Regions from separate parts of the Bradyrhizobium sp. KB893862 SZCCT0404 genome, predicted to be linked through region 2. Evidence: predicted binding sites of a transcription regulator. Region 2 holds the regulator's gene; each other region holds the start of a gene.
What was found. Region 2 encodes LexA, which represses DNA repair genes until DNA is damaged. Its sites were predicted from a motif close to TGTTCNNNNTGTGTTCNG; they were not measured.
Positions count from the first base shown of each region.

Region 1: the regulator LexA is predicted to act here: its motif matches at 1,474-1,491, upstream of JQ617_RS17735 (DNA recombination protein RmuC).
Region 3: the regulator LexA is predicted to act here: its motif matches at 2,052-2,069, upstream of uvrA (excinuclease ABC subunit UvrA).

Region 1 is NZ_JAFCLT010000003.1:782,520-785,797, forward strand. It holds gene fmt (methionyl-tRNA formyltransferase) at 1-687, opposite strand, end outside; gene def (peptide deformylase) at 827-1,351, opposite strand; gene JQ617_RS17735 (DNA recombination protein RmuC) at 1,523-2,722, shown strand; gene JQ617_RS17740 (AmpG family muropeptide MFS transporter) at 2,900-3,278, shown strand, end outside.
Region 2 is NZ_JAFCLT010000001.1:1,119,544-1,122,821, forward strand. It holds gene JQ617_RS05620 (hypothetical protein) at 110-541, opposite strand; gene JQ617_RS05625 (hypothetical protein) at 734-937, opposite strand; gene lexA (transcriptional repressor LexA) at 1,182-1,883, opposite strand; gene JQ617_RS05635 (molybdopterin molybdotransferase MoeA) at 2,060-3,271, opposite strand.
Region 3 is NZ_JAFCLT010000001.1:1,242,580-1,245,857, forward strand. It holds gene uvrA (excinuclease ABC subunit UvrA) at 1-1,955, opposite strand, end outside; gene JQ617_RS06235 (outer membrane protein) at 2,222-2,968, opposite strand; gene JQ617_RS06240 (outer membrane protein) at 3,202-3,278, opposite strand, start outside.

The DNA of each region.
Region 1 (3,278 bases), on a different contig from region 2:
GCCGTGGATGTGGCGCAGCACCGCGTGCGCGGGCTTGGTCCAGTCGACCCGCGCCTCGGCCTTGTCGATCTTGGCCGCATAGGTGACGCCGTCCTCGCTCTGCTTTTTCAGCTGCAGCCCACCCCGCCCGAGCGCCGCCATGGCGCGGACCATCAGATCCGCGCCGAGGCGGGAGAGACGGTCGTGCAGATCGAGCGCGGTCATGGTGTCGGTAATCGCAAGACGCTCGGCCATGGCGACGTCGCCGGTATCGAGGCCGACATCCATCTTCATCACCATGACGCCGCTCTCGGCATCGCCCGCCATGATCGCACGATTGATCGGCGCGGCGCCGCGCCAGCGCGGCAGTAGCGAAGCGTGAAGATTGTAGCAGCCGAGTTTCGGCGCATCGAGGATCGCCTGCGGCAGGATCATGCCGTAGGCGACGACGACGGCGGCATCGGCGTCGAAGCTGCGAAATTCTTCCAGCGCTTCCTCGGTCTTCAGCGTCTTCGGCGTCAGCACGGGCACGCCGAGTTTTCGCGCGGCCTCTTCGACCGGGGTCGGCTGCAATTGCAGGCCGCGTCGCCCGCCCGGCTTCGGTGCGCGCGTATAGACAGCCGCGATCTCGTGGCCATGCGCGACCAGCTCGAGCAGCGTCGGCACGGAGAAATCGGGCGTGCCCATGAAGATGAGGCGGAGGGGCATGTGGCGAGACAATCCTCGGACGCGAGCAAGGTACTCGTCATGGCCGGGCTTGTCCCGGCCATCCACGTTCTTTCCTGCCCGCGGCGCGAGAGAACGTGGATGCCCGGGACAAGCCCGGGCATGACGGCGGAGGGCTTGGCTACTCCGCGCGCTTGGCGGCTTTCTCGAACTTCTTCATCACGCGGTCGCGCTTGAGCTTCGACAGATAGTCGACGAACAGCACGCCGTTGAGATGGTCGATCTCGTGCTGGATGCAGGTGGCGTAGAGGCCCTCGGCATCCTCCTCGTGCACCTTGCCGTCGAGGTCGGTGAAGCGCACGCGCACCTTCGCGGGCCGTTCGACCTCCTCGTAATATTCGGGGATCGAGAGACAGCCTTCCTCGTAGACCGAGAGCTCCTCGGACGAGGCGATGATCTCCGGATTGATGAAGACGCGCGGCAGCGGCGTGGTCTCGCCGTTCTCGTCGCGCTTGGCGAGGTCCATGGTGATCAGCCGCAGCGGCTGCGCGATCTGGATCGCGGCCAGGCCAATGCCGGGCGCGTCGTACATGGTCTCGAACATGTCGTCGGCAAGCTTGCGGATCTCCGGCGTGACCTTCTCGATCGGCTTGGAGACCAGACGCAGCTGCTTGTCGGGCAGGATGATGATTTCTCTGAGGGCCATGGCCGCGATTTAAGCCCCGCGCCGGATGCGGTCAATGCGGCGAGGAACCCCGTTAACCCTCCGCTAACCATAAAACTTCACCTTTGGTTAACCATAAAAATTAGGGGGGCATTAACCCCGCACGTTCCCTCTTCGTTCGCGGATTCCCGCGAATCGGCTAGAAGGGCTGCCATGAACGAGATCATTTTCATGCTGGGCGACTGGCCGGTGCGCACGATCGACGCGCTGATCGGCTTCGGGGCCCTCGTCCTCATCCTGCTGGTGGTGATTGCGGTCGTGATCGCCAGATCCGGACGGCGCGGCGCGGAACTCGCCATGGCGAACGCGATCCGGGCCGACGAGCTCGAGGAGCGCCTCGCCCAGGTGCTGCACGCCCAGAGCGAGGCCGCCGGCCGGGCCGACGCCATGACCCAGGCACTGGCCGGCCGCCAGGCCGAGATGGCGCGAGCGGTCAACGAGCGGCTGGATTCGGTGACCCACCGGGTCGGCCAGTCGATGGAACACTCGACCCGCAACACCATGGAGAGCCTGCGTGCGCTGCACGAGCGGCTCGGCATCATCGACAACGCGCACAAGAACCTCACCGACCTCACCACGCAGGTGACCACCCTGCGCGACGTGCTCGCCAACAAGCAGTCGCGCGGCGCTTTCGGGCAGGCGCGAATGGAGGCGATCGTCCAGGACGGTCTCCCCAAGGGCTCCTACGAGTTCCAGTTCACGCTCTCGACCGGAAAGCGGCCCGACTGCGTCGTGTTCCTGCCCGACCAGCGCCCGCTCTGCATCGATGCGAAATTCCCGCTGGAGGCGATGACCGCGCTGCACGACGCCCGCACCGACGAGGAGCGGCGCGTCGCCACGCAGCGGCTGCGCGGCGACGTGATGAAGCATGTCAGCGACATCGCGGAAAAGTATCTCGTCACCGGCGAGACCCAGGAGATGGCGCTGATGTTCGTGCCGTCGGAATCCGTCTACGCGGAAATCCACGACGGCTTCGACGACGTGATCCAGAAGGCCTACCGCGCCCGCGTCGTGCTGGTTTCGCCTTCGCTGCTGATGCTGGCGATCCAGGTGATGCAGCAGATCATGAAGGACGCGCGCATGCGCGATGCCGCCGACCAGATCCAGACCGAAGTGATCAAGCTCGGCGACGATTTGGGTCGTCTCAGGGATCGCGTGGTCAAGCTGCAGAAACATTTTTCCGATGCGAACGAGGACGTCCGCCAGATCCTGATCTCCGCCGATAAGATCGAGAAGCGCGCCGGCCGGATCGAGGAGCTCGATTTCAGCAAGAGCGATACGGCGGCGGAAGGCCCGCGCCTGGTGGCGACCGCGCCGGAGCTGTTCCCGCGGAAGCTTCAGGCGGGGGAGTGATTTGCTAACCTCTCCCCGCCTGCGGGGAGAGGTCGGATTGCGCAGCAATCCGGGTGAGGGGGTACAGGTCTCGCGACCACCGCATGTGTGGAGAGAGGCCCCTCACCCCGCCCTCTCCCCGTAAGAACGGGGAGAGGGAGACGAGGCATCGCGGCCAGAATCTGCTAACACCACCCCATGACCGCACCCGACGCGACCTCCTCCGACGCGACTTCTGCTCCTGCGACCTCCTGGCGCGAGAGTCTGGCCGTTTACCTGCAGCCGCGGGTGCTGATCGTACTGTTCCTCGGCTTTTCCTCGGGGCTGCCGCTGGCGCTGTCGGGCTCGACGCTGCTGGTGTGGATGCGGGAAGCCGGCGTCGATCTCAAGACCATCGGGCTGTTCGCGCTGGTCGGCACGCCCTACACGCTGAAATTCCTGTGGGCACCGCTGGTGGATGCGCTGCATGTGCCGCTGTTCACGCGCGCTTTCGGGCGGCGGCGCGGCTGGCTGCTGTTCTCGCAGTTGCTGCTGATCGTCTCGATCGTGCTCTTGGCGCTCACCGACCCCGCGCGGT
Region 2 (3,278 bases):
GTGATCCCGGCGGGCCTCATTGCGGACGACACAAGCAACACCACGTCGCCGGCCACGGCCGGCGATGGCGATTTCAATCGGGCCCCGACCTGCGGGCGGGGCAGTCCATTCAGCCGATCGGCAGACGTGTGATCGTCGGCCTGTCGGCAATGGTCTGCGGCTTCTGTTCACGTTCGCCAAGCGGCTGGGTGACCGGCAATTGCAGCACGGTTGCGCGCTGCCCCTCGACGAGCTGCGTCACCAGCACGTACTTGCCGTCGGGGAATTCGATTGCATCGTGATGGCGATCCGGAATGTTCGGATCGATCTTGCCGAACTTGCCGACCCGGGAGTTGATGGTGCGGGTCCAGATCCAGCGATTGTCGTAACGGACGTTGTCGGCGAAGGCGAGCTCCGTTCCCGGCAGCAGGCATACGGCGACGGACATGTCGGCTTCGGAAGCGAAGCCGCGCGTCGAGGTGCCGCGGAATGTTGTCGTGACGATGGTCTCGCCGACTTCCGCGGGACGCGTCGCAACGGCGTGCAGGCTGTAGTCACACATCGGGGTGCTCCTCATTCGAAGATAGCAACCCGCGCCTCTCATCGAGGCGCAGGCCTCTATCAGAGTGGAAGCCCGCAAGCGTCTGCTTGGTTGTAGGCAAATCTGCGGCTTGGGTCCGCAGGCCGCCATCACAATATCTTTCCCGCCTCCACTGGGAACAAAGTCCGCTCCCGTGCATTCCGGCAGGGTGTGTCAGCGTCCTGCCGGCGCCGACCAGCCGGAATATTGCCAGGCGGATTGCGATGGCTGTGCAAGCGCGGCACGGGCGTTGCGGGCTTGCTCGCTCGCCGTCGCCGGCGCCGTCTTGCGGACATGATGCGACGGTGCAGCAACGGCTTGCGAGGCTGATGCCGTGATCAGCGCCATCGTGACGATGCTCAGGACGATCTTGCGCATGTTGTCTCCTCGACTTCTGAAAGACCTTGCGGAGCGATGCGTGCTCCGCGCGGCGTGCCGAGGATGTAGCGCTGGAGAGGTGGCCGGATAATCTGTGCAGAACCAGAAAGACTATCCAGCCGGAGCGGACAATGATCCGCTCCAATCGTTGATGCGCGTCGCCAACCGGCGACGCCCGGATGCTCTCGCTATTGGCTGAGCATGACCTTTCCGGACAACCGCTGTGCGCTTGTCCGGATACTGCTCAGTACTTCCGGTAGAGGCCGATCAGCTTGCCCTGGATCTTCACGCGGTTCGGCGGGAGGATGCGGACCTCGTAGGCGGCGTTGGCGGGCTCGAGCGCGATCGAGGCGCCGCGGCGGCGGAAGCGCTTCAGGGTAGCTTCCTCATCATCGATCAGCGCCACCACGATGTCGCCGGTGTCGGCGCTCTCGTTGCGCTGGATCAGCGCCATGTCGCCGTCGAGGATGCCGGCTTCCACCATGGAATCGCCGCGCACTTCGAGCGCGTAGTGTTCGCCCGAGCCGAGCATGTCGGGCGGGACGCTGATGGTGTGGCTGCGGGTCTGCAACGCCTCGATCGGCGTGCCGGCCGCGATGCGGCCCATGACCGGCACGGCGACGGGACGTTCACCTTCGTCGGCGGCCGGGCTGGATGTCGTGCGCACCTTGCCGAGATTGCCTTCGATGACGCTCGGCGTGAAGCCGCGGCGGTTGCCGGCGGCGGCCTGCAGCTCGGGCAGCTTGATCACTTCGATGGCGCGCGCGCGGTTGGGCAGGCGCCGAATGAAGCCGCGCTCCTCGAGCGCGGTGATCAGGCGATGGATGCCCGACTTCGAGCGCAGATCGAGCGCGTCCTTCATCTCGTCGAAGGAGGGCGGCACGCCGCTTTCCTTCAATCGCTCGCTGATGAATCGCAGGAGCTCGTATTGTTTGCGCGTTAACATCTCGACCAAAATCCCCCGGTTGATGTCGTTCGATTCCGAGACGCTGAATTCAGCTATAAGCCGCTACATGCTCGAAACAAATCATGAACGGACACTATATGTTCGATACATGTTCCGCAACTGCTTAATTTACCGTGAACGCGGCAAACTTCGCGGAACACGTGGGCTGACGGCGCTCAGACCGGCAGCAGCAGCACCTCGCAAGGCGTGCCGGCTTCGGCCTTGGGCGCGAACGGCGCGCGCACGAGAAGTGCCTGTGCCGCAGCGAGATTCGCAAGCAGCGAGGAATCCTGATGATTGACCGGAAGCACGATCGGCGTGCCGTCGTCGCGCAGCTCCAGGCGCGCGCGCAGATAGTCCTCGCGGACATCGTTTGCGCCGACGTCGCGGCCGAGCACGGCGCGTTCGCGTCGATGGTGAATCACCGAACGACCCGACAACGCGCGAATCAACGGCACCATGAACAGGAAAGCGCAGACGTAGGACGACACGGGATTGCCGGGCAGGCCGATGACGCGCATGGCGCCGATGCGGCCGTGCATCATCGGCTTGCCGGGCCGCATCGCGATCTTCCAGAACGACATCGCGATGCCCTCGGCCTTGAGCGCCTGCTGCACCAGGTCGTGGTCGCCGACCGAGGCGCCGCCGGTCGTGATCAGGATGTCGGCGCCGCTCTCGCGGGCCCGGCGGATGCCTGATGTGGTGGCGTCCAGCGTGTCGGCGGCGACGCCGAGGTCGATGGTATCCGCGCCCTCCTGGCGCGCCAGCGCGTGCAGGGCGTAACCGTTGGAATAGACGATCTGGCCGGGGCCGGGCGCTGAGCCCGGCATGACCAGCTCGTCGCCGGTGGCGAGGATCGCGACCTTCGGGCGCCGGTGGATGGGGAGCTGCGGATGGTTCATCGCGGCGGCAAGCGCCAGGTCGCGGTCGGTGAGCCTGGTTCCTTTGCGCAGCAGCACATCGCCCTCGGCGAAGTCGACGCCGGCCCGCCGGATGTGGCGTCCGGGAAGCGCTGCTTCCTTGATCGTGATGCGCTTGCCGTCCGCGACCGTGTCCTCCTGGATCACCACGGCATCCGCGCCGGCGGGCACGACGCCGCCGGTGAATATCCGCACGGCCTCGCCGGTGCCGACCGATCCTGCGAACGGGCGCCCGGCGGCGACCTCGCCGATGACCGTCAGCTGGGAATCGATTGTCGCCGCGTCTGAAGCCCGCACCGCGTAGCCATCCATCGCCGACATCGCCTCCGGCGGCTGCGTGCGCCGTGCCGCGACGTCGCGAGCGAGCACGCGGTGGAAGGCCTGATCGAGGGCGACCATTTCCTCAGGCTGGGGCTCCGCGCCGGCGAGCACGGCGGCAAGCGCGTCGGATACCGGCATCAGGGCCACGGGTGAG
Region 3 (3,278 bases), 120 kb from region 2:
ACCACCTTGATGGTGCGGCGATGGTTCGGCGGGCGCCGCTCCGGCACCTCGACCTCGAGTTCGCCGGTCAGGTACTTGCCGGTCAGCGATTTCGGGTTGCGCATGATCTCGGCGGGCGTGCCTTCGGCGACGATGTTGCCGCCATGCATGCCGGCGCCGGGGCCGATGTCGAGCACGTAGTCGGCGAGGCGAATGGCGTCCTCGTCATGCTCGACCACGACCACGGTGTTGCCGAGGTCGCGCAGCCTCTTGAGGGTGTCGAGCAGGCGCGCGTTGTCGCGCTGGTGCAGGCCGATCGAGGGCTCGTCCAGCACGTAGAGCACGCCCGTCAGGCCCGAGCCGATCTGCGAGGCCAGGCGAATGCGCTGGCTCTCGCCGCCGGACAGCGTGCCGGACGAGCGGGACAGCGTCAGATAGTTGAGGCCGACGTCGAGCAGGAAGGTCAGGCGCTCGCGGATCTCCTTCAGGATGCGGCCGGCGATCTCGTTCTGCTGCTTGTTCAGCGCCTCCGGCACGCCCTCGAACCATTCGCCGGCCTTCTTGACCGACAGTTCCGAGATCTCGCCGATATGCTTGCCGCCGACCTTGACGCAGAGCGCCTCGGGCTTGAGGCGGAAACCGTTACAGCCGCCGCAGGGCACGTCGTGGAAATATTTTGCGAGCTCCTCGCGCGCCCACTCGCTCTCGGTCTCGCGATAGCGGCGGTTGATGTTGGTGATGACGCCCTCGAACGGCTTCTTGGTGTCGTAGGAGCGCACGCCGTCCTGGTAGGAGAACTTGATCTCGTCCTCGCCGGAGCCGTAGAGGATCGCATCGCGCGTCTTCTTGGCGAGATCCTTCCACTTGGTGTCGACCGTGAACTTGTAATGCTTGCCGAGCGCGGTCAGCGTCTGCTCGTAATAGGGCGAGGACGACTTGGCCCAGGGCGCGATCGCGCCCTTGCGCAGCGACAGGTCCTTGTCGGGAATGACGAGGTCCTCGTCGACATGCTGCTCGACGCCGAGACCGCCGCAGGCCGGGCAGGCGCCATAGGGGTTGTTGAACGAGAACAGGCGCGGCTCGATCTCGGGAATGGTGAAGCCGGAGACCGGGCAGGCGAATTTTTCCGAGAACAGGATGCGCTCGGGCCCGCTCTTGTCGTGGATTTTTGCGGTCTTCTTTTTCTCTTCTGCAGGGGCGGCCGCGGGCGCGTCGGCGAACTCGACGACGGCCAGGCCCTCGGCGAGCTTCAGCGCGGTCTCAAAGCTCTCCGCGAGGCGCTGGCCGATGTCGGCGCGCACCACGATGCGGTCGACCACGACGTCGATGTCGTGCGGGAATTTCTTGTCGAGCGTCGGCGCCTCCGCCAGCTCGTGGAAGGTGCCGTCGATCTTGACGCGCTGAAAGCCCTTCTTGAGCCATTCGGCGAGCTCCTTGCGATACTCGCCCTTGCGGCCGCGCACGACGGGGGCGAGCAGATAGAGGCGGGTGCCCTCGGGCAGCGCCAGCACGCGGTCGACCATCTGCGAGACGGTCTGGCTCTCGATCGGCAGGCCCGTGGCCGGCGAGTAGGGCACGCCGACGCGCGCCCATAGCAGGCGCATGTAATCGTAGATCTCGGTGACGGTGCCGACAGTCGAGCGCGGGTTCTTCGAGGTGGTCTTCTGCTCGATCGAGATCGCCGGCGACAGGCCGTCGATCTGGTCGACGTCCGGCTTCTGCATCATCTCGAGGAACTGGCGGGCATAGGCCGAGAGCGACTCGACGTAGCGCCGCTGGCCTTCGGCATAGATGGTGTCGAAGGCGAGCGAGGATTTGCCGGAGCCGGAGAGGCCGGTGAACACCACCAGCTTGTCGCGGGGAATCTCGACGTCGATGTTCTTGAGGTTGTGCTCGCGCGCGCCGCGGATCGTAATTGCGCGCTGGCTGGAGCCGGCGTTCTGTTGTTGGCGCTTCGCCTTGATCACTTCATCCATCCGAGTTGCCCTCAAGGAAGCCCAAAGGTGCGCAATCGCGCCAACAAAAAAGGCGCGCTTCGCCCGGAACCGGGATCGGCGCCAATGGGTATGGCAGCGAACGTAGGAAGAACGGAGACGGATTTCCAGAGGGAGTTGCGAATCGTCAACGGAATGTTGGCGCTCTGGCGGCATCTGGCAGCAGGAACTGCGCTGGACCATGCCCGCAAAGGAAAAAAGGCCGGCGCGAGGCCGGCCTTTCGTAACGCGAGGGCGCTGAGCGTTGCTCAGTACTTGGCGACGACCGGGCCGCCGAAGGTGTAGTTGAGGCGGACGGTGCCCATATCGACGTCCTGCTTGATGCGGTCGATGCGGTCGTTGACGCCGAGGATCGTGAAGCTGACGTTGCGATGGCCCATGAACAGATGGTCGTATTCGATGGCAACGGACCAGTTCGGCGCGAAACCGAATTCGAGGCCGGTGCCGACCGCGCCGCCCCAGCGCGTCTCGCTTGCGCTGTCGAGGACGACGCCGCCCACCAGACCGTCGTATTTGGCGTGCGTGACGGCCGCGCCACCCTTCACGTACCAGAGCACGTTGTTCCAGGCGTAGCCGATCTGGCCGGTGAACAGACCCAGCGCATCGATCCTGGTCTGGTTGACCAGCGGTGCGAGCACTAGGCTCGTGTTCGAGCCCTTCAGGTCGGCCCAGTCGCCCTGGGCTTCGAGGCCGAACACCCAGTTGGCCGACTGCCAGCGATAGCCGATCTGGCCACCGACGATGCCGCCGGTCGCGTTGTGGCAGCCTTCAGCCGTGTCCGGACCGGGAACGCCGAAGATATTGTTAACGTCCCAGCAGTTGCGACTCGAGGCGCCACCGCCGTTGATGCCGATATAGAATCCGCTCCAGTTGTAGATCGAGGCCACGGCGACCGGCGCCTTGGTGTAGGGGCGGGCCGCAAGATCGGCCGCCGAAGCCGGTGTCAACGCGCTGAGTGCGAACAGGCTGGCCGAGGCCAGCAAGATCTTCTTCATCTGAATTCCCCAGTTCCATTTCACTTGGCTGCCTTCCACAGGAACGGCAGCCGACGCTACGACCCAAACGAATGCTGCAACCTTACATTATTGAATCCTAAGGTTGTGTCACTCGTACGCCACAGCTCCTGGAAAACGCGAGAGGCCGGCCGGCGTCTATCGCTACGCGCGCAAAAACAAAAGGGCCGGCGCGAGGCCGGCCTTTCGTAACGATGGTGCGTCGGAGACGAAGCTCAGTACTTCGCGACGACCGGGCCGTTGAAGTGATAGTTCACGCCGACCTGCACGGTGTGGAAGTTGAGCGTGCCGG